Regions from separate parts of the Allocoprococcus similis genome, predicted to be linked through region 3. Evidence: riboswitches for the same ligand, from Rfam matches in the RefSeq annotation. Region 3 holds a riboswitch; each other region holds the start of a gene.
What was found. A riboswitch is a leader RNA that binds a small molecule or an ion and turns the genes downstream of it on or off. The one in region 3 is predicted to bind cyclic di-GMP.
Positions count from the first base shown of each region.

Region 1: another riboswitch for cyclic di-GMP. It lies ahead of ACYQ5K_RS10190 (ATPase); the one in region 3 lies ahead of ACYQ5K_RS05815 (transporter substrate-binding domain-containing protein).
Region 2: another riboswitch for cyclic di-GMP. It lies ahead of ACYQ5K_RS11900 (hybrid sensor histidine kinase/response regulator); the one in region 3 lies ahead of ACYQ5K_RS05815 (transporter substrate-binding domain-containing protein).

Region 1 covers NZ_BAAHSG010000019.1:39,612-47,057, forward strand. The annotation lists gene ACYQ5K_RS10160 (DUF1349 domain-containing protein) at 1-123, shown strand, start outside; gene ACYQ5K_RS10165 (winged helix-turn-helix transcriptional regulator) at 201-533, opposite strand; gene ACYQ5K_RS10170 (flavodoxin family protein) at 680-1,225, shown strand; gene ACYQ5K_RS10175 (D-amino acid aminotransferase) at 1,337-2,179, opposite strand; partial or broken gene ACYQ5K_RS10180 (helix-turn-helix transcriptional regulator) at 2,714-2,851, shown strand; gene ACYQ5K_RS10185 (diguanylate cyclase domain-containing protein) at 3,045-4,805, opposite strand; cyclic di-GMP riboswitch class I at 4,987-5,062, shown strand; partial or broken gene ACYQ5K_RS10190 (ATPase) at 5,037-5,135, shown strand; gene ACYQ5K_RS10195 (GntR family transcriptional regulator) at 5,158-5,916, opposite strand; gene ACYQ5K_RS10200 (creatininase family protein) at 6,335-7,096, shown strand; gene ACYQ5K_RS10205 (M42 family metallopeptidase) at 7,109-7,446, shown strand, end outside.
Region 2 covers NZ_BAAHSG010000031.1:23,558-31,003, reverse strand. The annotation lists gene ACYQ5K_RS11905 (ABC transporter substrate-binding protein) at 1-1,773, opposite strand, end outside; gene ACYQ5K_RS11900 (hybrid sensor histidine kinase/response regulator) at 1,832-5,038, opposite strand; cyclic di-GMP riboswitch class I at 5,266-5,356, opposite strand; gene ACYQ5K_RS11895 (TIGR03915 family putative DNA repair protein) at 5,721-6,485, opposite strand; gene ACYQ5K_RS11890 (putative DNA modification/repair radical SAM protein) at 6,502-7,446, opposite strand, start outside.
Region 3 covers NZ_BAAHSG010000010.1:48,549-55,994, forward strand. The annotation lists gene ACYQ5K_RS05790 (hypothetical protein) at 50-172, shown strand; partial or broken gene ACYQ5K_RS05795 (transposase) at 446-691, shown strand; gene ACYQ5K_RS05800 (hypothetical protein) at 700-1,506, shown strand; gene ACYQ5K_RS05805 (IS200/IS605 family accessory protein TnpB-related protein) at 1,531-2,025, shown strand; gene ACYQ5K_RS05810 (ATP-binding protein) at 2,322-4,340, shown strand; cyclic di-GMP riboswitch class I at 4,350-4,425, shown strand; gene ACYQ5K_RS05815 (transporter substrate-binding domain-containing protein) at 4,509-7,376, shown strand.

The sequences.
Region 1 (7,446 bases), on a different contig from region 3:
GCGGGCAACACTGTAAAAGTGGGGCTGCTTGCACAAGCTCCTGTTGGAAACGGAGGAAGCAGAGTTTATTCAAACCTCACATTCGAGCAGAAAACAGTAAAAAATATCCGTATGGGCGAATAAGAAATTATGTGCCGCTATCACAAGCGAAATGCAATGAAGAAGCAGACCGAAACCGTTTCAGATTTCAGTCTGCTTTTTTACAATCTGTTTTCTTCTCCCCAATCGCACATTGTTTCCAATATAGGAATGAGAGATTTTCCACGCTCTGTAAGACTGTATTCGACTTTGGGGGGAATTTGCGGATATTCTTCTCTATGGACTAATTTATCTGCTTCTAATTCTTTCAAGGTAGAGCTTAATGTTTTATAGGAGATTTCATCAATGTATTTTTTCATTTCATTGAAACGGACAACGCCAAACTCAGCCAGAACATATAGTATCGTCATTTTATATTTTCCGTTAATCAGAGATAAAGTGTAGCTAAATCCTGTACTTCTAAAGCATTCATTTGAAATATTACGTTCACTCATTTTACACTTTCCTTTTCGTAAGTATATTACACGAATTTTAGTATCGCACTTAATTGTGCGTACTTGATTTTCATTTCATTCTTGCTATTATGATAATATCGAAAGAGGGAAAAGTCAATCCCGCTATCATAAGGAGGATCAATTTTATGAGCAAAAAAATTGTTGTAATCACAGGCAGCCCCCGCAAAAAAGGAAACAGCTTCGCAATGACAGCGGCTTTTATCAAAGCTGCGGAAGAAAAAGGACATACGGTAAAGCGGTTTGACGCTGCCATGATGAATGTGAGTGGTTGCCATGCCTGCGAAACATGCTTTAAGACAGGAAAAGCCTGTTCATTTGATGATGATTTCAATGTGATAGCCCCGGCTATTCAGGAAGCCGACGCTATTGTTTTTTCCATGCCGGTTTACTGGTACACGATTCCGTCACAGATAAAGGCGGTCATTGATAAGCTGTTTTCATTCTATCATGCAGAGGTAGACCTTTCTGGAAAAGAATACGCTATCATTACTTGCTGCGAGGAAGATGATAAATCTGTCATGGACGGTATTCGGATTCCTATTGAACGGTCTGCTGCATTGTTGAAATGGAAAATGGTCGGTGCGGTAATGATTCCCGCAGTTGTAAATACAGGCGATATTGACAAGACAGATGGGTGCGAACAGGCAGCGACTTTAGCTGATAAATTCTAATTGCAAACTATCTATCAGATATTTCTACTCTGTTTAGAAATAGCAAAGCCAGCCGGAGCAGTCAACGGTCAAGATGAACTGGCATGCGCCCTGAACTGCTCCTCTGATCATTTACATGGTCTCATTTTCAAATTTTTCTGTATACTTTTTCTGGATCAAATCCACTAACTCCGGTGCCTTTCCTCCGATCGGGGTGCCGTTCATTTCGCAGACCGGGGAGCAGAATTTTGTGGAGCTGGAGACGATGATCTCGTCGGCATCCATCAGCTCTGCCATGGTAAAAGGTGTCTCGTCGACGATGATCCCGTTATCCTTGCAGATCTGGATGATGTGCATTCTTGTGATTCCCGGTAAAATATAGTGGTCTGTCGGGTGGGTCTTAAATACGCCGTCCTTGATGATGGAAACGTTGCTGTGGGCACACTCGGTGACGATATCACCGCGGTGGAAGACGCACTCGCCGCATCCGAGAGACTCCGCTTTCTCTGCCGCCATGACGTTGACGAGAAGGTTTAATGTCTTGATATTGCAGTGGAGGAAACGGGTGTCTTCCATGTCTGTAAGTTTCAGACGTTTGCTGGAGTCAGCCGATTTCCCAGGCTTCATGAAAATCCAGAGATTCGGCTTTGTGCCTGCAGCTGGGAACTGGTGCTGACGGATGCCGGTTCCCCGGGTCATCTGCCAGTAGATGAAGATATCCTTATCGTCCATTTTTGCCAGCATATCGTAGAGGATCGCCGCAAGCTCGTCCTTTGTGTAAGGGATATCGATCTTAATGAGTCCGGCGCTGTTGAAGAAACGGTCCAGGTGCTCTTTTAAAGCGAAGATCTTTCCGTTTCTCGCCAGTGTCGCCTCGTACACACCATCACCGAAATAACATGCGCGGTCGTTCATCGGAACGGTCATCTCTTCCAGAGGTCCGAATTTACCGTTGTAGTAGCCAAGTGTTTTCATTTACATTTCCTCCTGAATTTACGAAAAATTTTTCGGATATAACTGAAATATTCTATCGCTATCATAGCATGGAACAGGAGGAAAGTAAAGGAAAGAGGAAGGATTTCAGCTAATGTTTTTGGACATATTGTATAAAAGGTCCTATATTTTCCCATTGTCATATGTAAAATTTTTCTGTATAATATAGAATAATTATAACTGTTCAGTAGGTCTGCGCATTTACTGCGCTGACCGTAAGAAAAATTAGGCTGGAAGGCAAAAATCCTATCGGAGCAGCTGATTTGGAATGGATTTTTGCGCGTAACTGTGAGGGTACTGAACCAATGTCATTTAGTTAACGTTTAATAGGGAGCGAATTCTTACAGAACAAATTACAGATGGGCCTTAGTGGAACAGTTTTACAGATATGTTTACGATTTACTCATGAAGGAAAGCACGACAAAAAGACAGATTGCAAATCTGCCTCAAAACGGATTATAATGATGCAAGTAGCCTTGCCCATATTTCCTGTTTCACGTATTCGGGTTTATATGCATGGAAATTACTCAGCCCAATGGTATATTTCAGTTTCCTGAAGAGTTACAGGAAATCCTAGGAGTCAGCAGACCTACTATTTATAACCTTTTAAAGAAAAAGGAATTCCGGTGGATCCAGTTGGATGGCAGAAAGTATTGGTATATCAGTAATAACAAAGCTGTGATTTGGGCGCTAAATAAAGAAAGACTGATAAACAGTGGCTATTATGATTTAGCCACAGCCTACCAGTCTGTGCACGTCAACTATTGAAAGCGCTGTATACCGAACGGTACATCATACGGTGCTGTGAGAGGACGGCGGTTAATCACCGCCACCTACTCGATTTTTATTATCTTGAGAATTTATCACTGTAACGAACATGCATATCCTCCCAATCCATAAACAATACATAAAATACCTTTCCGTATTGTTGGCTCTCTACAATTCTTCCATGATCAAGCACAGAAAAATAGGTTCCGTCAGCTTTTCGAAGATGGAAGTGAATATAATCATTTTCATTACCACTGTCAATCTGTTCCCAGATACTTGATTCTATCTGTTGCTGTTCATCTTCCCGAATCAAGTTTCGAAAACTTTTCTTAGTAAGTCTGAATAGTTCATCTATATCTTTATATCCAGACATATGAAGAAATTCATCATTTGCATAAAATAGTTCATCATCTTCTTTGTCAGCTCTGTATATGATAAATGCACCTGGAAGGTGTTCTGAAATATCCTTGAATGCGAATCCAAGCTGTTTGCGGACACCTGACTGAAGACCTTTCCTGTAGGCCATACATCCGTTTTTACCATGAAGCTTTATTTCATAAAGAGCTGCATCTGCGCAGCGCAGGAGCTGTGAACGGTCGGATGCAGATGTTGGATATTCTGCATATCCAAGAGAAATATAAAAAGCATATTCCTTACCATGACATGAGAATGTTTTGGGAAGTTGGGTGAATTGCTGTAGCTGTACATCTGCTTCTGCAAAGGTACAATTTGGTAAAAGAATGCAAAATTCGTCACCACCGTTTCTTCCCAGTAACGCATCGGATGGGAAAAAAGCCTTCATGCTGTCTGCAAGACTCTTTAATGCCCTGTCTCCGTAACTATGTCCATAGATATCATTGATAAACTTGAAATCATCGATATCAAGGAGTGCAGCCACAAAATGTGTTTGAGGATTTTTAGAAATCATCTTTTCTGCTAACTCATCAAATCCATAGCGGTTATAAATACCTGTAAGAGAATCTGTATGTGCCAGTATTTGATATTTGTTCCTATGTTCTTTTGCTACTAACCATACTCTGGTAAGAACTGTCAGAAGAAGGATTATTATAACAAATATTCCGCTTGTGATTATGATTAATGTGCTATTTCTCCATCCACTTTTAGGTGTTACCTCAATTTTCCAGTTTTCATCTCCTATTGTAAAAGTATAAGAAACAGGATGGTTTATTTGATCATCCGACTGATAAACCACTTTATAAGTGTCACTCCAGGGAGTAACTGTTTTTAAAATTCTATATTCATATCCAAAATCTGAAAGTGCATGGATCGAGTCTGAAAAAATGTCCGGAATACGCAGGATAACGATAGTAAATCCCCAGAAATACTCTTGATCATTTTTATCTTTCAGGTAGACTGGATTGCGGACGGCAATTCCATATCCGCCCTGTTTCAATTTGAAGGGACCTTGTGTAATGATTGTATGGTTGTCTCTAGCATAACAGGAAATCTTTCCACGGTCTTTATCATGGATCAGATCAATCTTACCTGCCTCATTTCCAGCAGCCGGATAAATATCGGTTACAACACCATTAGGAGCAAGTTGTATGCTTTCAATAGAATCAGATATAAGATTTCCGGCAATCGTTTCAAAATGATAGATGTCACCATCTTCACTTATTAAGATCTGCTTCAAAGCATCCGTAATCTCAATTCCAGCTGTAATTTCATTCTTTATGCGTTCACCATAGGTGACTACATTTAATTGTGCTGTTATGTGTCTCTGCTCTTTTTCATGGGTGTCTGTTTTGTATACAATTAAACTAACAAGGCATATGCCCAGTAAAAAACCGATAAGAGGCACAAGTGTTTTCTTTTTCACCTGGTTCACCTCATTTTATCCATGGGATTTTTTATAATGAAGCATTATATCACAAAAGTTGAAAGACAGAATAAGTTTTCCGAAAAAAACAACAAGTTTTTTACGTTAAAGCGATAATGCTTTTTCTTCTATGCAAAGAAATATGGGCGTAAAATAAAATTAGTTTTCAAATAAAAAATAATAAGTGAAATGGCAAATCAGACGAAAGTCTGAGACGCAAAGCTAAAGGGCCTGTTAAATGGCAGCAAGAAACCTTGGAGAAATGATGAAGGATTTGTCATCATGGGAATGAAGTATTTCCTTTTGAATGCAGATAGTTTAGAGTTCTGACATCTGTTATTAATGAAACAGATCAAAAACCCTGTTCTTTCATGAGTGAAAGTCTGTATACACGTCTGCCGGTTTCTTCATAATGCTGGTCCAGAAGAGCACAGGTTGCCTGGATATCGTTAATCCGGATGGCCTCCAACAGGCATTGGTGTGTCCATACTGCAGTGCCTCCGTTATAAGAGGTATTTGGATCCGGTGTGTTTGATTCTAAGCATTTGGCATTCTGAAGCGTTTCAGCATCTCCGCTTAACAGTCCAAAGCGATTGGCATTCTGAACCGAGAGGAACATGGCACCATTCAGTGGACTCAGCAACTCCCACATTTTAGTCAATCGGTTAAGCTGGGCAGAGCGAATGATCTGCAGGTGGAATGTCTCATCTGCACGAACAGCCTTCATAGTATTACCTTCGAGAACAGCCTTTCGAAATTCTTCAATGCTGGCTTCCATTATCATGAGACTATAGTCACTGAGGAGGCAGTTGCTTTTCTGGATCGCCAGTTTTTCAAGGCTGCCGCGCAGAAAAAAGACTTCATAAGCGTCTTGTGGAGAAAGCAGTGCGACTGTACATCCTTTGTTAGGACAGTAATCGACTAAACCTTCGACAGCAAGCTGTCGGAGCGCTTCGCGCACAGGACCTCGGCTGAGTCCGAATTTCCTGGCAATTTCAGCCTCTACCAGTTTTTCCTGAGGCTGAAGGATCCCATTGATGATCTGCTCCCGCAGAGATTCAAGAACAATTTCTGATGTAATAGTATTTGATGTTTTTCGTTGTTTCTGCATATTTACCTCATAAATTTTCAGAATAAGTATCCGGTTTCAATAGGTGCGCTTGGTTCGTAGTAGAACATACCGCCAATTTTTCGCATGTTCCATTTCCTTACTAGTTTAGTAGAAACGACTACACGGATGTCTTTTGTCCGTTAGCAAAAAACTTATTATAATTATAGTAGATTGTTAACTAAAACGAAAGCATTTTTTATGCTGTTAACATTAAGTCGAAATTGTTGACAATCATATTTGCCTGGACTATACTTGGGTTATCAAGAGTATCTCAAAAATTCTGCATTGTCATAAAAAAAGCAAATCCTAAAGGGGAATAGGAGGCAACGCAGTAATTGATGGATGTCGGACTGTCTGGTTTCCGAATAGTCCGATTTTCAGCAGAGAAGAATAATTATTAGTAGGAAGGAGAGAAAATATGAGACTTACAAATTTGACTTGGCCGAAAGCTCAAGAATATTTTGAAAAAAACGATATGGTACTTATTTCTATCGGAAGTATTGAGTGTCACGGCCGTCACATGCCACTTGGAACCGATACACTGATTCCGGAGCATTTGCTGGAGAAAATTGAGAAGAAGAGTGATGTTTTGATTGCTCCGACCATTCCATATGGTTCCTGCCAGTGTTTAGCTCCGTATCCGGGTACAATTGATATTGACAATGAGGTACTCTATCAGTTTTGCCGTCAGATTTTTCTGAGTCTGTATCGTCACGGCGCAAGAAAATTCGTTTTTCTGAACGGACATGGCGGAAACATCAAGATGATTGAACGCCTTGGCATGGAATTCGAAGATAAGGGCTGTCTGGTGGCTATGCTTAACTGGTGGCTGATGGCATGGGATATGAACCCGGCGTGGAAAGGCGGCCACGGCGGTGGTGAGGAAACAGCTGCGATTCTTGGAATTGATCCGTCTTTAGTTGATAAGAGTGAGATAGGTGGTGAACTCCAGTTTAAGCACCTGTCTGATAATCTGAAGACAACCGGTTTCCGTTCTGTTGAGTTCAAGGGAGTTAACGTTGATATTATACGCAATACTCCGCATGTAACAGACAGCGGCTGGATCGGACCGGATCATCCGAGTACCGCTACAGAAGAGTGGGGCAAGGAGATGCTTGAGACCACAGCAAACTATATTGTTGATTTCATGGAAGAATTCAAGAACGTAAAACTTTCATAGAGAGGTGTCAGAATGGATAAAAAAACAACGCTGGAAATGATTGCAGCAATTTCAAATGCAAACGGTACATCCGGTTTCGAAGATGAAGTGGTTGCAGCGATTCGTCCTTACGCAGAAGGACTCGGAGAAATTACTGAAGATCGCATGCGCAACCTGTATATCCGCCGTAAAGAAAATAACGGCAAACGTCCGGTTGTTCAGCTTGACGCACATAGTGATGAGGTTGGGTTTATGGTGCAGGCTATCTGCCCAAACGGAACTCTCCGCATCATTCAGATCGGAGGTTGGGTTAACCACAATATTCCGGCTCATAAAGTCTTGGTTCGCAACCGGTTCGGAGAATATATTCC
Region 2 (7,446 bases), on a different contig from region 3:
ACTTGATAATGTAGTAGCTTTCAGTTGCTCTATCTCACATTCCGGATATATTTCTTTCAAAACAGACATTGTATCATCTGTAAGAAGAATGGAATACTCTTTTTCTTTGTCCAATTCTCTTTCATTTACTGTTATATCCTTTAAAGAGAATCCGTTTTCCTCATGTTTGACAATTATTTTCATACCGGAGGCAATTGGTAATTCATATTTATTGGTTACCGAAAAACCATCTTTAGAATCAGCAAGATAATTTTCCACCAGTTCACAGATCTGTTTACCGTTGATCTTTCCAAGATATAATGATGTATCTGAGTTCTTCGCTGTCATCAGCGCAACTCGACTGCCGGTACATTCTCCTTTATAAATAGAAGAAGTGAAGTAATAGTATGGCGCCAGGGCCAGCTGCGCATTATGTTCTTCTCTGACTGTAGTTAAAATAGACGATGCCGCATCGCGACCATTTTTATCATTCAGGGAAATAGAATACTCCTGCTCAAAATTCACCATCGTTTTTTCTTCTGTATCATTACCATTCATTATACCACGAAAAGCGTCATATGCCTGTGTTTCATCCATTTCTCCTGACAACAGACCTTGAACAGCTTCCAGACTGGCAGCGAAGGATTTTTTGGCAGAATATCGGATATAAACAGAATTATTTTTCGTTTCGTCTTCCAGACCAGACACATCTTCCATCATGGTTGGAACATCGGTATTCAATGAGATCAAACCGGCTCCATCTGCAATCAGCGTTTGTCCTTCTTTTGAAATCATGCAATCCAGGACATCGAATGCCAGATCCAGTTTTTCCTGATCTTTTTCCAGCTCTTTGTTGAATGCAATATTTAGCGAAGGGGTCATATTTATAAAAGATTCATCCGAAATCTGTGAAAAAAACGGTATACGGGTTAATTCTGCATCCATCTGTTCCTGAATTTCCTGCATAAGTGCCGGATATCCATGAAACATTGCTGCTTTCCCCTCAAGGAACATCTGAGTTGCAGTATCAATATCGACGCTGATATCATCTTTCGTAAAATGTGAGTCCTTCAGAAATGTATTGGTTTCTGAAAAAATACGTTTCCATAATGCGTCATCAAACGCGATATCCTCTGATGCACTTTCAGCTGAGCTTCTCCATTCGATTCCATCCAGACTCATGAATTCACCAATTGCACCTGTCTGAATCACCTCATGAGCAGACCAGTCTTCTGCAAGATCCAGGGAATAAGGTTTTATACCATTATCATAAAATTGCTGGCATGCCTGTGCATACTCCTCATAATTTTCCGGTATCTTGATTCCATACTGTTCAAACAATGTCTTATTGGCAATGATTGTCTGCGGCATACCGCAGATAGGAAGCCACTGAATCTCATCTTTTGAATTTTTATAATATTGCAATGCATAGGAGTAATACCTGGAAACAACATCATAAGAAGCAAAATCCATAAGATATGGCTCCAGATCCTGTGCATCTGTTCCTGAGAATCGACGCACGGTTATAATATCCGGCAGTTCACCATGCTCTTCAAAATAGCTATATAAATCGGTATCATTGTTACCAATAATAAATTCAATATCCTGATCTGGAAACTGCTCCTGAATATATGGAGCAATATTTTTTATCAAACTATTTTCCCACAGATACACGGTAAGGTGCTCATCATTTTTAGATATTGCTTTTTGAGATTGTCCACATCCAGACAAAACAGTAGCTGCTACAAGCACCCCTAACAATAACGCTATCAGATAATGTTTTGCCTTTTCCATACTCGTATTTTCCTCATTCTTTCCTGATAAAATCATTAATTCAATAATTGGGCAGCAATTACAGCCAGCTTTCCAAGACATCATTCAGCTTATTCATATCCAGAGGTTTTGCAAGATGTCCATTCATGCCTGTATTTTTGGCCAGCTGTACGTCTTCTGCAAAAGCATTGGCAGTCATGGCAATAATCGGCAGCTTTCCCCGTTCACCAGGAAGACTCCTGATTGCTGCGGTTGCCTCATAGCCATTCATGACAGGCATTTGGATATCCATAAAAATAAGGTCATACAAGCCTTTCGGAGAAGCTTCCACTTTTTCAACTGCAATTTTTCCATTTTCCGCTGTTTCCACTTCTGCCCCTGTCATCTGCAGAATTTCAACACCAATTTCTCTGTTCAGCTCATTATCCTCAACCAGCAGAATCCTTTTTCCTGTGTAATCTGCTTCTGACAGCTCCTCCAGATAATTTCTTGCTGTTTTTTCTTTTCTGCCTGAAGTAAACTGCCGCAATGTAGCCGTCAGCCTGGAACGGAACAGCGGTTTTGCAATAAAAGCATCTACGCCTGCAGCCTTTGCTTCTTCTTCAATCTCACTGAATTCATAAGATGTCAGTACAATAATGGTAATCTCTTTCCCTATCCGTTTTCGGATCTGTCTGGCTGTTTCTATGCCATCCATGTCCGGCATCTTCCAGTCCAGGATGACAGCAAAGTAATCATTTTTTAGCTCATGACGTGCATAGCAGCGCTCAACAGCTTCTCTGCCAGAGAGAACCCATTCACCTGTAATACCGATTTCTTTCAGTGTAGCAACTGTACTTTCACAGCATGTCTTATCATCATCCACAACCAGAACAGGCAGATTCATCAGATTTCTGTCCTGTTCTTTTTCTTTTTCCTGAAGCTCCAAATAAATTGTTACTGTAATTTTAGTTCCCTTATGTAAGGTGCTTTCCACTTTAATATTACCATTCATCAGGTTCACAATATTTCTGCTGATTGCCATTCCAAGACCAGTTCCCTGGACTCTGGTTGTCCGATGGTCATCTGCGCGGCTGAAAGGATCAAACATGATTTTCTGGAATTCCGGTGACATACCGATCCCATTATCCTCAATCGTAAATTCATAGCATCCAAGTTCCGAAAATCCATTTGGCTTTTCCTCTATGGAAAAAGTAATATTCCCACCATCCGGTGTATACTTGATCGCATTACTCATCAGATTCACAAATACCTGCTGGATTCTCAGGCTGTCACCACAGACACTCTCATGTTCAATGTGATTAATGTGTATATCTAAATTGTGTTTATGTTCATCAATCACCGGTTTTGTGAGTGTTATAAGATTATCCACCAGATCTGGCAGATTGAAATCCTCCTGTGCCAGTGTCATTTTTCCACTTTCAATACGTGCCATATCCAATACTTCATTGATCAGCCCCAGCAGATGGCGGCTTGATTCTGTGATCTTGCCGAGGCATTCAATGACTCTGTCCTTGCTCTCAACATTTGCTCCTGCGATTGCCGTCAGACCCACAATCGCATTCATTGGTGTCCGGATATCATGGGAGATATTGGAAAGGAATTCTGTTTTCGCACGATTTGCATTTTCTGCGGACCGGTAAGCTTCTTTCAGTGCCTGACGGGATTCAATCTCTGCTTTCTTTTCCTGTGTCACATCCATGGATGCCAGCAATACCCTTTCCAGCTTTCCATTCTTCCATTCCAGGGGAATATAAGAAGCGATTTTATAAGTCTTTTCATCCAGGCTGCAATACTCAAACTTATAAATATCATTTTCACTTTTCAGTTTTTTCCGAATATTATCCGGGGCTATCAGGATATCTATAGCTTCCAATGGTTCCAGTGTCTTATATTTTTCAAGAACCTGCATCTGAAAATCATGATAAAATCCAAAAGGTTTATATATCATCTGTCCATTCAGATTGTAGAATTCATATCTGTCATTTTCGAGATCACAGACAACAAAGCGGTCAACCAGACGCACAATACTCTGAATCAGCTGCTCCATGGAAGCATTATCCGCTGCCATCTGCAGATGCCGTGCGCTCTCTACCTTTGTCTCTGTGATATCACGCAAGAAAATCATGGCATATTCTGAATCCTCTATTTCGCCACGTATGACCACATTACGGACCCATCGTTCTTCTCCATTCAGAGTGATACGGCACTCTAAAGCTAATTCGGTTTCCAGACCCTTCAGCCTTTCTGCAATATAACCACGGTCGTAAAAAGAGGATACCGCCTTCTTATCTGTCTCCACAACATAGGAATCCACAAAATGCCGAATCAATTCATCCCACGTATGACTCTGTTCAAAGACGGTCATCAGGGACGGTTCAACCTTAAAGGTATCAAAAGTATTCGCTTCCAGATTCACATAATACTCGCACAAATCTGCTTTCGTAAAAGCCCGGTGGAAAGCAGCAGATTTTTGTGCCTGCATGATTTCTTTTTTCTCCGCATCAATGTTAATAAAAATCCCGGCAATCCTGCTGGCAGAACCATCCAGACGGCGTATTACTTCTGCCGATGCCCGAAACCACTGGTATTGATTATCCTTCATTCTCATACGATACTCTACCTGGTATTTTATCTGGTTCGTCTTATCTTTAATTGCCGCCTGAAGCTGCACCATTACTCTTTCTTTATCCTGTGGATGCAGAAGATCTGACCAGGATTCCAGTTTATTCGGAAAGTCCAGAGTGTCATGATAGCCAAGCATTTTTCGGAATTCATGACTCCAGTTTGCATTCACAATCTCACTGTTTTCGTCACAGTCAAAATACCAGAAGCCGGAATAGATAGCCTCATTGAGCAGTGTCAAATTTACATGATCCCAGTTGACCTGTACGGACATAACCCAGATCTGTCTGCCCGCTTCATCTGTCGCATCCTCTTTATAAAGCCGTACATTATTCACTGTACCGTCTGCAGTAAGGATCTGTGCTTCCCCTGCTCCGTGAAGCTGCGAAAAACGATCTCGATTCATTATATCTTTCTCATTATAAAAGAAGTTTTTCAATGATCCTTTTGTCTGTTCCATGAAAGTATCGAATGTATATCCTGTACTATGCAACAGCAGATTATTCACAGACAAAATAGACAGGTTTTGGTCATAAGATCCTGTCATTATACCTACCCCGCCATTATTTTCCAGTGTTTTCTGTACGACCTGTGACATGACCTGTGTCTGCCCCGTTACAGTCTCACCTAATGAATATATTTTTTCTTCATAATTTTCCATTTTATAAAAATCCTCGCTTCGTCTTGTGCCTTCTTCATCCTGCTTTTATCTGTATACAGAGAACCTGTCCCTGCCAGTTTTCGTACCCATTTTGGCATATAAAAAGGATACTTGCCCAAATATGCCCGTATCCATACTATATTTCTTTAGAATCACTCATCGATATAGTATAAAAGGTATCGAGATCTCTTCCACTTTCACATCTTTTCCATATATGATATAGAAACAGTTGCAACCGGCTGACCTGGTCAAACTTTCTGACTTTAGCCTCTTCTGGCTTTGCGTCCCAGACTTTCATCTGGTTTGCCGTTTTCCTTATTATAGCCTTTAAACTTATGCAATAAAACCGGATTTATTATACTATAGTGCTCTGCTGTACACAAGAAAAACATTACCGTTTTTACGTTCAAAAACAAAAAAAGAACAGCCGATAATATACTCGAACTGTTCTCCTACTTCCGAAGTCCACGTAGCATTGACATCACTGTTTCCTGCTCATTTGTACTCAGATTGTTCCATATCCCTAGAACTTCTTTCTGTTTTTCTGTCAGATTCTCTGAATTATTATCCTGCAGACATTCCGGTCTCGGAAACTGTTGAAATTACGGTAACTATCTGTGATGAAAAGAAAACCATCAAAGCCAGTACCAATGACACTTTGCTGTCTTTTTAATTCCTGCGATTATTCTTTAAATTCCACAGCATGCTTCCTCTTCCAGATCGGAAAAAGCTTCCTCTGGCAGACATAGTTCTCCCGTTCTTTGATTCCGATCGTATGGAAAAATGTCTTCCACATCCCGGTATATTCATCTTCATACGCTTCTGTTTTACGAAGTGCATCAAACTCTTCATCCGTCAGATACCGAAGATAATTTTCTCCGTCTTTTGGATGGACACAGGCCATCTTCCTGTTATCGTCAACGATCATCCAATGCTCTGATGGCATACGGTCTGCGAAATGTCTTCCAACCAGCATGATCACATCACTTTTGGGTTCCAGATGGCTGACATACACACGTCCATCCAGACTTTGGAACCGGGCAAACTCACGGAAGTGATGGCTTTCATTTCCAATATTACGGTACAGCTCCATAATCCGCATCACATGTGGATTCGTATAGTTTTCAAGTACATCTGCTCCCATTGCAAATCCAACTCTGAGAAAATTATAGATTGCCTGCAATGCATCCTCTTCTGCAGATAGGGATGCGTAATACACATACAGATAGGCTCTGGAAGAAATATCTCTGCGAATAGACCGGGTGACTTTTTCTGCCTTGGAACAGTCGCCGTCTACATGGATATATTCATCCAGCAGTGTCGGTTGGAAAATCGGTTCTTTTTTCAGCCTTATCTGATCATGACCGATTCGTAAAGCATCTGCCCATGCATCATAGATACAGGTCATGATGTCTTCTAACTTATCCTTACAAGTATATATTTTCATAAATTACCTGCTTTCTCTATCCAATTCCAAAATCCGCAAGTGTCATCTGTGAAAAACCTTCATTTGCATGAGCCATTTCCCATGATTCCTTCCGATCTACGCTGACCAGCTGTCTTGTGATATAAGTCTCTTCAACCGGCGTGTGATACATCTGCTTTCCGCCACAGGTGATGAAATAATGCGCTCTTTTCAGAACAACACCCATTTTCTTCAGATTTGTAAAATCCAGTCTTCCATATCTTCTTGCATTTACAATACGGCTGGCTGATTTCGGCCCGATTCCAGGTACACGGAGAAGTTCTGCATAGCTTGCAGTTTCCGCTTCAACCGGAAATAATTCCAGATGGCGTAATGCCCAGTCGCACTTCGGATCCAGAAGCTCATTAAAATTTGGTTTCTCTAACGTTAAAAGTTCATCTGCCTGAAATCCGTAAAAGCGGAGCAGCCAGTCCGCCTGATACAGTCTGTGTTCCCGCAAAAGCGGTGGCGGAGTCCCGATCGCAGGCAGAACAGAATCTTCATTTAACGGGATATATGCGGAATAAAAAACACGTTTCAGATCAAATCCCTGATAAAGCTGCTGTGTGGTCTGCAATAAAGTATAATCACTTTCACCTGTTGCTCCAATGATCATCTGCGTACTCTGCCCTGCCGGTGCAAAACTTCGTTTTAATCTGGACATGTCATGTGGCGCCAGCTGATATGCCTGATTCCAGGTGAATGAAGAATCCAATACCGCAGGATTTGACCGTGCAGAAGTCTTGGATACATCGGTTCCTTTTTGTAGCGCTGCTCTGCTCTCCAGTTTCTTTTGAAACTGCTGCTTGGAAGTGTCCGAAAAAATCCCGGCTTGCAAGAACTGATTTCCGCGGCTTCTTTCCATATACGCAGATTTTCCGATTGCCATTCGGTGTGCAGCGATAGTATTCTGCACCTTCCCCATCGGATTCAGGATGGTCTG
Region 3 (7,446 bases):
AAAATAATTTCAAATGGGAGATTCGTAATGAGAAAATGGAGCAGAGGCAGTGGAGAAAGTTAAGAATTCGATTCCTGGTAATTATGATCTGGTACTGATGGATGGGTTCTTGTCCAAACCGATAGTTATAGAGGAGTTGATCAGTACCTTACACGAAAATCTGCTGGATTAGAGAGCAAATGTACGTTACAATAATGATTATTAGCAAAGATGGATGGTTATATGACAACCAGGGAACTTCGTAAAATCCATATGGTTAAAGGAAATAAAAAGTGGATAAAAGACAAACGATACTTATTGTAGATGATGCGGAATTTAACAGAGATATAAAAAAAGTCACACCGCATTCTTGTTACTTTAGTGATGAGTTAGGTGTGTCAAATTTTTCTATCAAAATACAGAACTGGTGTTTGCTATATACGGAAGCATATGGTACAATTAAAACATGGAAAAAGATATATTTACTATTGAGGGAAATACACTTTCATATGGTAGAGGATATGTTTATTCTTTACAGTACCATCTTGTCTGGTGCACGAAATATCGAAAACAGGTTCTGAAAAATGGAATAGACGCAGAATGTTAAAATTTGTGAATTCCAGCCTATTGTGCAGTTACCGTAAGTGATCGAAGCCGGGATCAGGTAATGGCATATATTGAGGGACAAAAAGAGAAGGAAAAAAGAAAGTAGGAGACTTTATGCAGATTGTATCCAGTTATGGAGTAGAAATTAAAAAAAAGAATATACCGCTCCGTCCTACGCTGGATATTTTTCGGAAGGCAGTTTCCTATCTGATTTCGGTGTATGAAGAGACCTGGGAAGAACTTTCAGAAATCAGGAATCCACAAAAACGCTTTAATGAAGCGGAACATCTGGTACATGAGACAAAAAAGAATCATGCCAGATTTCCGTTTGACCGTGATTTTCCTAAGATGCCATCTTATCTGAGAAGAGCAGCGATTCAATATGCACTTGGAGCAGTTTCCTCCTATCGGACACGTCTTAGTCTGTGGAAAAAGGGAGAACTTAAGGGGAAGCCGAAGCTGGTCTGTGAGAATCATGTGATGCCGGTATTCTATCGGGATGTCATGTATAAGGAAGCAGAACCGGGAGAAGATGTAGCCTGGTTAAAGCTATTTGATGGGCGTGAGTGGAGATGGTTTCATGTAAAATTACTTCATACCGATATGGAATATCTGCGAAAAAAATGGAGTGGGAAAAAGGCATCCGCCCCAACTTTGGAAAGGAAACATCATAAATATTTCCTTCGGTTTTCTTACACAGAAGAAGTAAGCTTATCGAAAACAACTGTAAAAGAGCAGGTGATATGCAGCGTTGATTTAGGGATCAATACGGATGCGGTCTGCAGCATCATGTGTGCAGATGGCACTATCCTGGGACGGAAATTTATAAATTTCCCCAGTGATAAAGACCATTTGTATCATGTGCTTGGCAGAATCCGCCGTTTTCAGAGAGAGCATTCCTCCAGACAGGTCCAAAGCTGATGGGATTATGCAAAAAGGCTGAATATGGAACTGTCCCACAAAATAGCTGCGGAGATCACGAAGTATGCCGTAGAATATCAGGCAGATGTAATTGTGTTTGAGTATCTGGAAATGCAGGGGAAAATATCCGGAAAAAAGAAACAAAAGCTCCACTTATGGAGAAAGCGGGATATTCAGAAGCAGTGTGAACATCAGGTCCACCGGAACAGGATTCGTGTGTCCAGAGTCAGTGCCCGGCATACCAGCAGGCTGGCCTGTGACGGAAGCGGAGCGGTAGTAAGAAATCCGGAGAACTATAGCCTATGTACCTTTCGAACAGGAAAACAGTATAACTGCGACCTGTCAGCAAGTTATAATATCGGAGCAAGATATTTTATAAGGGAATTTTTAAAACCTTTGCCGGAAACGGAAAGGTCTTCACTGGAGGCAAAAGTCCCTGTAGTGAAGCGTAGAACCTCATGTGTTTATGCAGACTTAAGAAAGCTTTATGCAGAAGTAAACAACTTAAAAGCAGGATAAACACAGGCAGATATACAGCGGACTACCTGTAATGTGGAAACCAGCCGTATCCGGTGTGGAAAAAGTGCGTATCCGCACGAATTCTAAGTTACTGGCGTATCCGCCGATATTTAGTCTTGCCGTTTAAAACGGCCGAGAAGCACGTGACTTTAGTCATGTGAGGTTCACAAAATGTTGGTAGAATAATAAGTCGCTGTGATATAATCAAGTAAACGATTTTATTTCTAAATTCAAAATTTTAGAAATAAGACAGAAAAATTAAAGTCATTTAAGTTTTTTTAAAGAGAGGGAAGCGCATGGATGATTTAAAAAAACTCACAGAACAGCTTTTTGAAATATATATTAATGCCGAATCAATAAATGATTTTGATATAGAAAATTATTTTGATGAAAATGTCAGTCTGATTGGAACAGGGAAACATGAGCTTTTCAGGAATCTGCATGAGTTTTTGGAATCATTTAAATTTGATGTAAAACGAAGAGGTAAAATCAGAATCGAAGTACAAAATTTACATCAGGAAGAAGAAAGACTTGGTGATGACCATGTTCTTGCACACGGAACAGTAGATTTTACCGGTCTGTTTAAAGATGGTTCTATCTGTTTTAAAATGGAGACAAGATTTACGATTATCTATAAGTGGACGAATGGGAAATGGCTGGTTCAGCATCTGCATCAGTCAACGCCGGATCTGGAGCAGATGGACGGTGAAGAGTTTCCTGTTACCTTGGGAAAGCAGATGCAAAAAACCCGGCAGGCCCTTCATGCATTAGGCACTGCCTATTATCATATCTCAAGGCTGAACTTGAAAACAAAGAAGATCGAACTTGTCAAAAGATCCCGAAAAATGGATTTGGATATTAAAGATAATACTGCAGATTGGGATCCTCAGTTCGAGATTATCGAAGATATTATAGCAGAGCCATTTGTACAGAAGTATATAGATTTTTTTGATATACAAACCATGGCAGCACGCCTTCATAATAAAGAATCTATGTCTTCTGAATTCAAAAAGAAGAATGGAGCATGGTTTCTATCCATGATTGTTCCGCAGAGTTATGGTAAAAATGGAAATGTTACATCTGTGCTGATTGCCAATCGAGATGTGACAGATGAAAAAATGCGGGAATTAAGACAAGAGGAAGAATTGCGGGAAGCTAAATTAAAAGCAGAATGTGCAAATAAAGCAAAATCATCATTTCTGTTCAATATGTCCCATGATATCAGAACTCCTATGAATGCAATCATTGGTTATGCAGAACTGGCGTCCAGACATTTGCAGGAAACAGATAAACTTGGCAGATATATTGAAGATATTCAAATATGCGGAAAAGAACTTTTGTCGATGCTTGGCAATGTTCTGGATCTTGCAAGAATTGAAAATAATAAGGTTGAAATGGAATACACTGTTTCGAATGTCCATGAGTGCTTTGAAAATTGTATTATTATGTTCCGACAGCAGGCAGAAAGTAAAAATCAGACTCTTTCTCTGACAGAACAGATCATGTACCCGTATGTATATATGGATGCACCGCACCTGTCAGAAGTCTGTCTCAATATTATAAGCAATGCAATAAAGTATACAAATACAGGAGGTGCTATATCCTGTAATGTTGTACAGAAATCCTGTGAAAAAGAAGACTGGTGCAATATGATCATTAGCATTACCGATAATGGAATTGGTATGTCTGAAGAATTCCAAAAGCGTATTTTTGAAACTTTTGAAAGAGAACGTAACACTACATCCAGTCATATTGAGGGCAGCGGCATCGGAATGGGCATTACGAAAAAGCTTGTAGAGCTCATGGATGGCACAATAGAAGTGAAAAGTAAGCAGGGTGAAGGTTCCACATTTACAGTAACTATTCCTTGCAGAAAAGCGTCAGAAGACGATTCTCTGGTGAAGAAAAACAGTAATTTGAGCAATAAGAATTGTTTGAATGGTGTTCGGATCTTACTGGTCGAAGATAATGAGATCAACACTGAAATCGCAACGGAATTATTGACGGAAGAAGGATGTATTGTTGAGACTGCCAATGATGGTGTTGCATGTATTGATATGATTGAAAAGGCTGATGCTGATTATTACAAGATGATCCTTATGGATATCCAGATGCCGGTTATGAATGGATATGATGCTACATTAGCTATCCGAAAGATGAAGGATACGAAAAAAGCCAGGATCCCAATTATTGCGATGACTGCCAATGCTTTCGCGGAAGATGCACAAAAGGTTCTTTCTGTCGGAATGAATGCTCATGTTGCAAAGCCTGTTGATATGAACATTCTTGTTCCGATCATGATGAAATATTTATAATACCAAAAAAAGATTCGTCGGCAAATCAGTCGAAAGGCTGAGACGCAAAGCTATAGGGTCTGTAAAATGACAGCCAGCTGCAATGTTTAAGGTGCATTGTCTGGAAAGGCAGTGCATTTTTTAGATTTGTGACGTGTAATAACCTGGTGATTTGAGGAGAAAAGAACAATGGATAAAAGTAGAAAAAAATCAGCCGTACTATTTGCGTGTATATTTTTGACTTTAGGAATGTGGATGGTGTTATCAGTACATTGCCGGGCCGCTGAAAAGAAAAATGATGAAAAACAGTCACAGATCATCCGTATCGGATCCTTTGAAGATACCTTTGATTATATCGATGAAAACGGTGTCAGACGTGGATATGGATACGAACTCCTGCAGGCTCTGGCAGGCTATACCGGATGGGAATTTGAGTACGTGAAATGTGACTGGTCCAACTGCTTCGATAAGCTTGAAAATGGTGAGATTGATGTCATGGGCGATATCTCTTACACCGATGAACGTGCACAAAGGATGCTTTTTTCAGATGAAGCGATGGGTGAAGAAAAATATATTCTTTATGCTGATTTGTCAAACATGGATACTGGAACGTCTGATTTCAAATTTATGGACGGGAAACGTGTAGGTGTGCTCATGGATACGGAACCGGAGATTATGCTGACAGAGTGGGAAAATAAGAATGGCATACATACAGAGCATGTAAATGTGAATAATAATGATGATGTTGAAAAGAAATTAGCGAATCATGAGATTGATGCTTTTGTATCTCTGGAGGAATCCATCTGGTCTGAACAGGGAATATCATCTGTTACCACGATTGGCAAATCAGGCATATATTTTGCAATAAATAAAGAGCGCAGCGATATCAAGGCGGAGCTGGACTGGGCAATGCACAAGCTAGATCAAGATAGTCCCTTTTTCAAAGCAGATTTGTATAAGAAGTATTTTACGCTTGATTATAGTCAGGTTCTTACAGGTGAAGAAAAGTCCTGGGTGGAAGAACATGGTAACATCCGGATCGGATTTCTGAGCAACGATCCGGCGGTATTTTCCCTGGACGAAGAAACTGGAAAACTTACCGGAATGCTGGCAGAATATGTATCCTATGCCAAAGACTGTCTGGGAAATCAGATACTGGAATTTAATATACAGGAATACAATGATTATGACGAAATGATTCAGGCATTACAAGAGCGTGAGATTGACATGATTTTTTATGTCGGCAGAAATCCCGGTTTTGCAGAAGAAAAAGGATATGCACTTACAAACACAGCCTGGACTTACAGTCTGATGGCGGTAACTGATGAAGAAAATTTTGATGAGCATAATACGTATACAGTAGCTGTGCCAAAGGAAAAAGAAGCCTTAAAACAGCATATTGCTTTCAGTTATCCACAATGGAAGCTGGTAGATTGTGATTCGCTTGATGATGCGGCAGATATGGTCTTGAATGAAAAGGCAGACTGTTTCCTCATGGGAGCAAGCCAGGCGTTGATATATGATAACAGTCGAAATTTCAAGAGTGTTCCACTTACAAAAACAATGGAGGCATGCTTTGCAGTAAGAGGTGGAGAGGATAGCCTTTTATCAATACTGAATAAAACCTTAAAGACCATGCCGTCTGACATGCTTACAAGTGCACTTGCTATCTATGACAGTACGGCAGATAAGGTAAAATTTTCTGACTTTGTAAAAGACAATGTACTTGCTTTTTTTCTCATCACAGGATTCTCTGCACTCAGCATCATTGTTATTATCCTCATGCTTTTACGAAAGGCAAGAAAAGCAGAAGCTGTCGCAAAGCTTGCAGCAAATGATACAAAAAAACTAAATGAAAAACTTGAGATTGCTCTGAAAAAAGCAGAGGATGCCAGTCTCGCAAAGACTCGTTTTCTTAACAATATGTCACATGACATCCGTACACCTATGAATGTAATTCTGGTCTATGCACAGCTTATGGAGAATGAACTGAAAGGAAAAGACGTGCCTGAAACGTTAGAACATCTGGAAAAACTGCAGCAGTCAGGAAATCTTCTCCTGTCAATCATAAATAATGTACTAGATATGGCCCGGATTGAGAGCGGAAAGATGGAGCTTGATGAGAATTACTGCCGGATTGAAGATGTCCGGAAATCCTTGTTTGCAGTATTTGATGAGAAAGCAAGGAAAAAGGATATAGCGCTTCATTACACGATGAATGTAGAACATGAGCATGTATTGACAGATGTTACCAAGGTAAAAGAAATTTTGGTCAATATCCTAAGTAATGCTATAAAATATACTCCGTCCGGTGGTTCTGTCATGATGAGCGTAGATGAATTACCATGCGATGAGCCCGGGTACATGATCGTGAGGAACAGAGTGAGTGATACAGGAATTGGCATGAGTCAGGATTATATGACGAAGATTTTCGACGCATTCACACGTGAACAGAATACTACAAAGAGCAAAATCGCAGGAACCGGACTGGGAATGTCGATAGTCCGGAAATATGTTGATCTGCTTGGTGGAACAATAGATGTAGAGAGTGAACTTGGAAAAGGCAGCACCTTTACAGTTACACTTAAACATAAGATAGCCGATGAAAGCTATTATGTAAAAAAACATATTGAAGAGTCTGGAACAGGCAGCGAAATCCTTGAAGGCAGGAATATCCTTCTGGCAGAGGATAATGATCTGAATGCAGAGATTGCAGAAGCAATCCTTGGGTGTGCCGGCCTTAAAACAGAACGTGTGGAGGATGGCATTCAATGTGTAAACATGATAGAAAAGATGCCGGCAGGCACATATGATATGATCCTGATGGATATCCAGATGCCGAAAATGAACGGTTATAAAGCAACACAGGCAATCAGACGCCTGCCGGATAAGGAGAAAGCATGTATACCTATCATTGCAATGACAGCAAATGCATTTGAAGAAGATAAGAGAGATGCTATTGCAGCCGGGATGAATGGTCATATCGCAAAGCCAATTCAGCTTGATAAACTGCTGTCGATGTTAGCGGAAGTAATAAGGCAACAAGAAAATTGCTAATTTCATGTTATACTGAATGGAGTGTTATTCTGGAAAATATGTAAAAGCAGGGAGGGGTGACAGAAGCTCC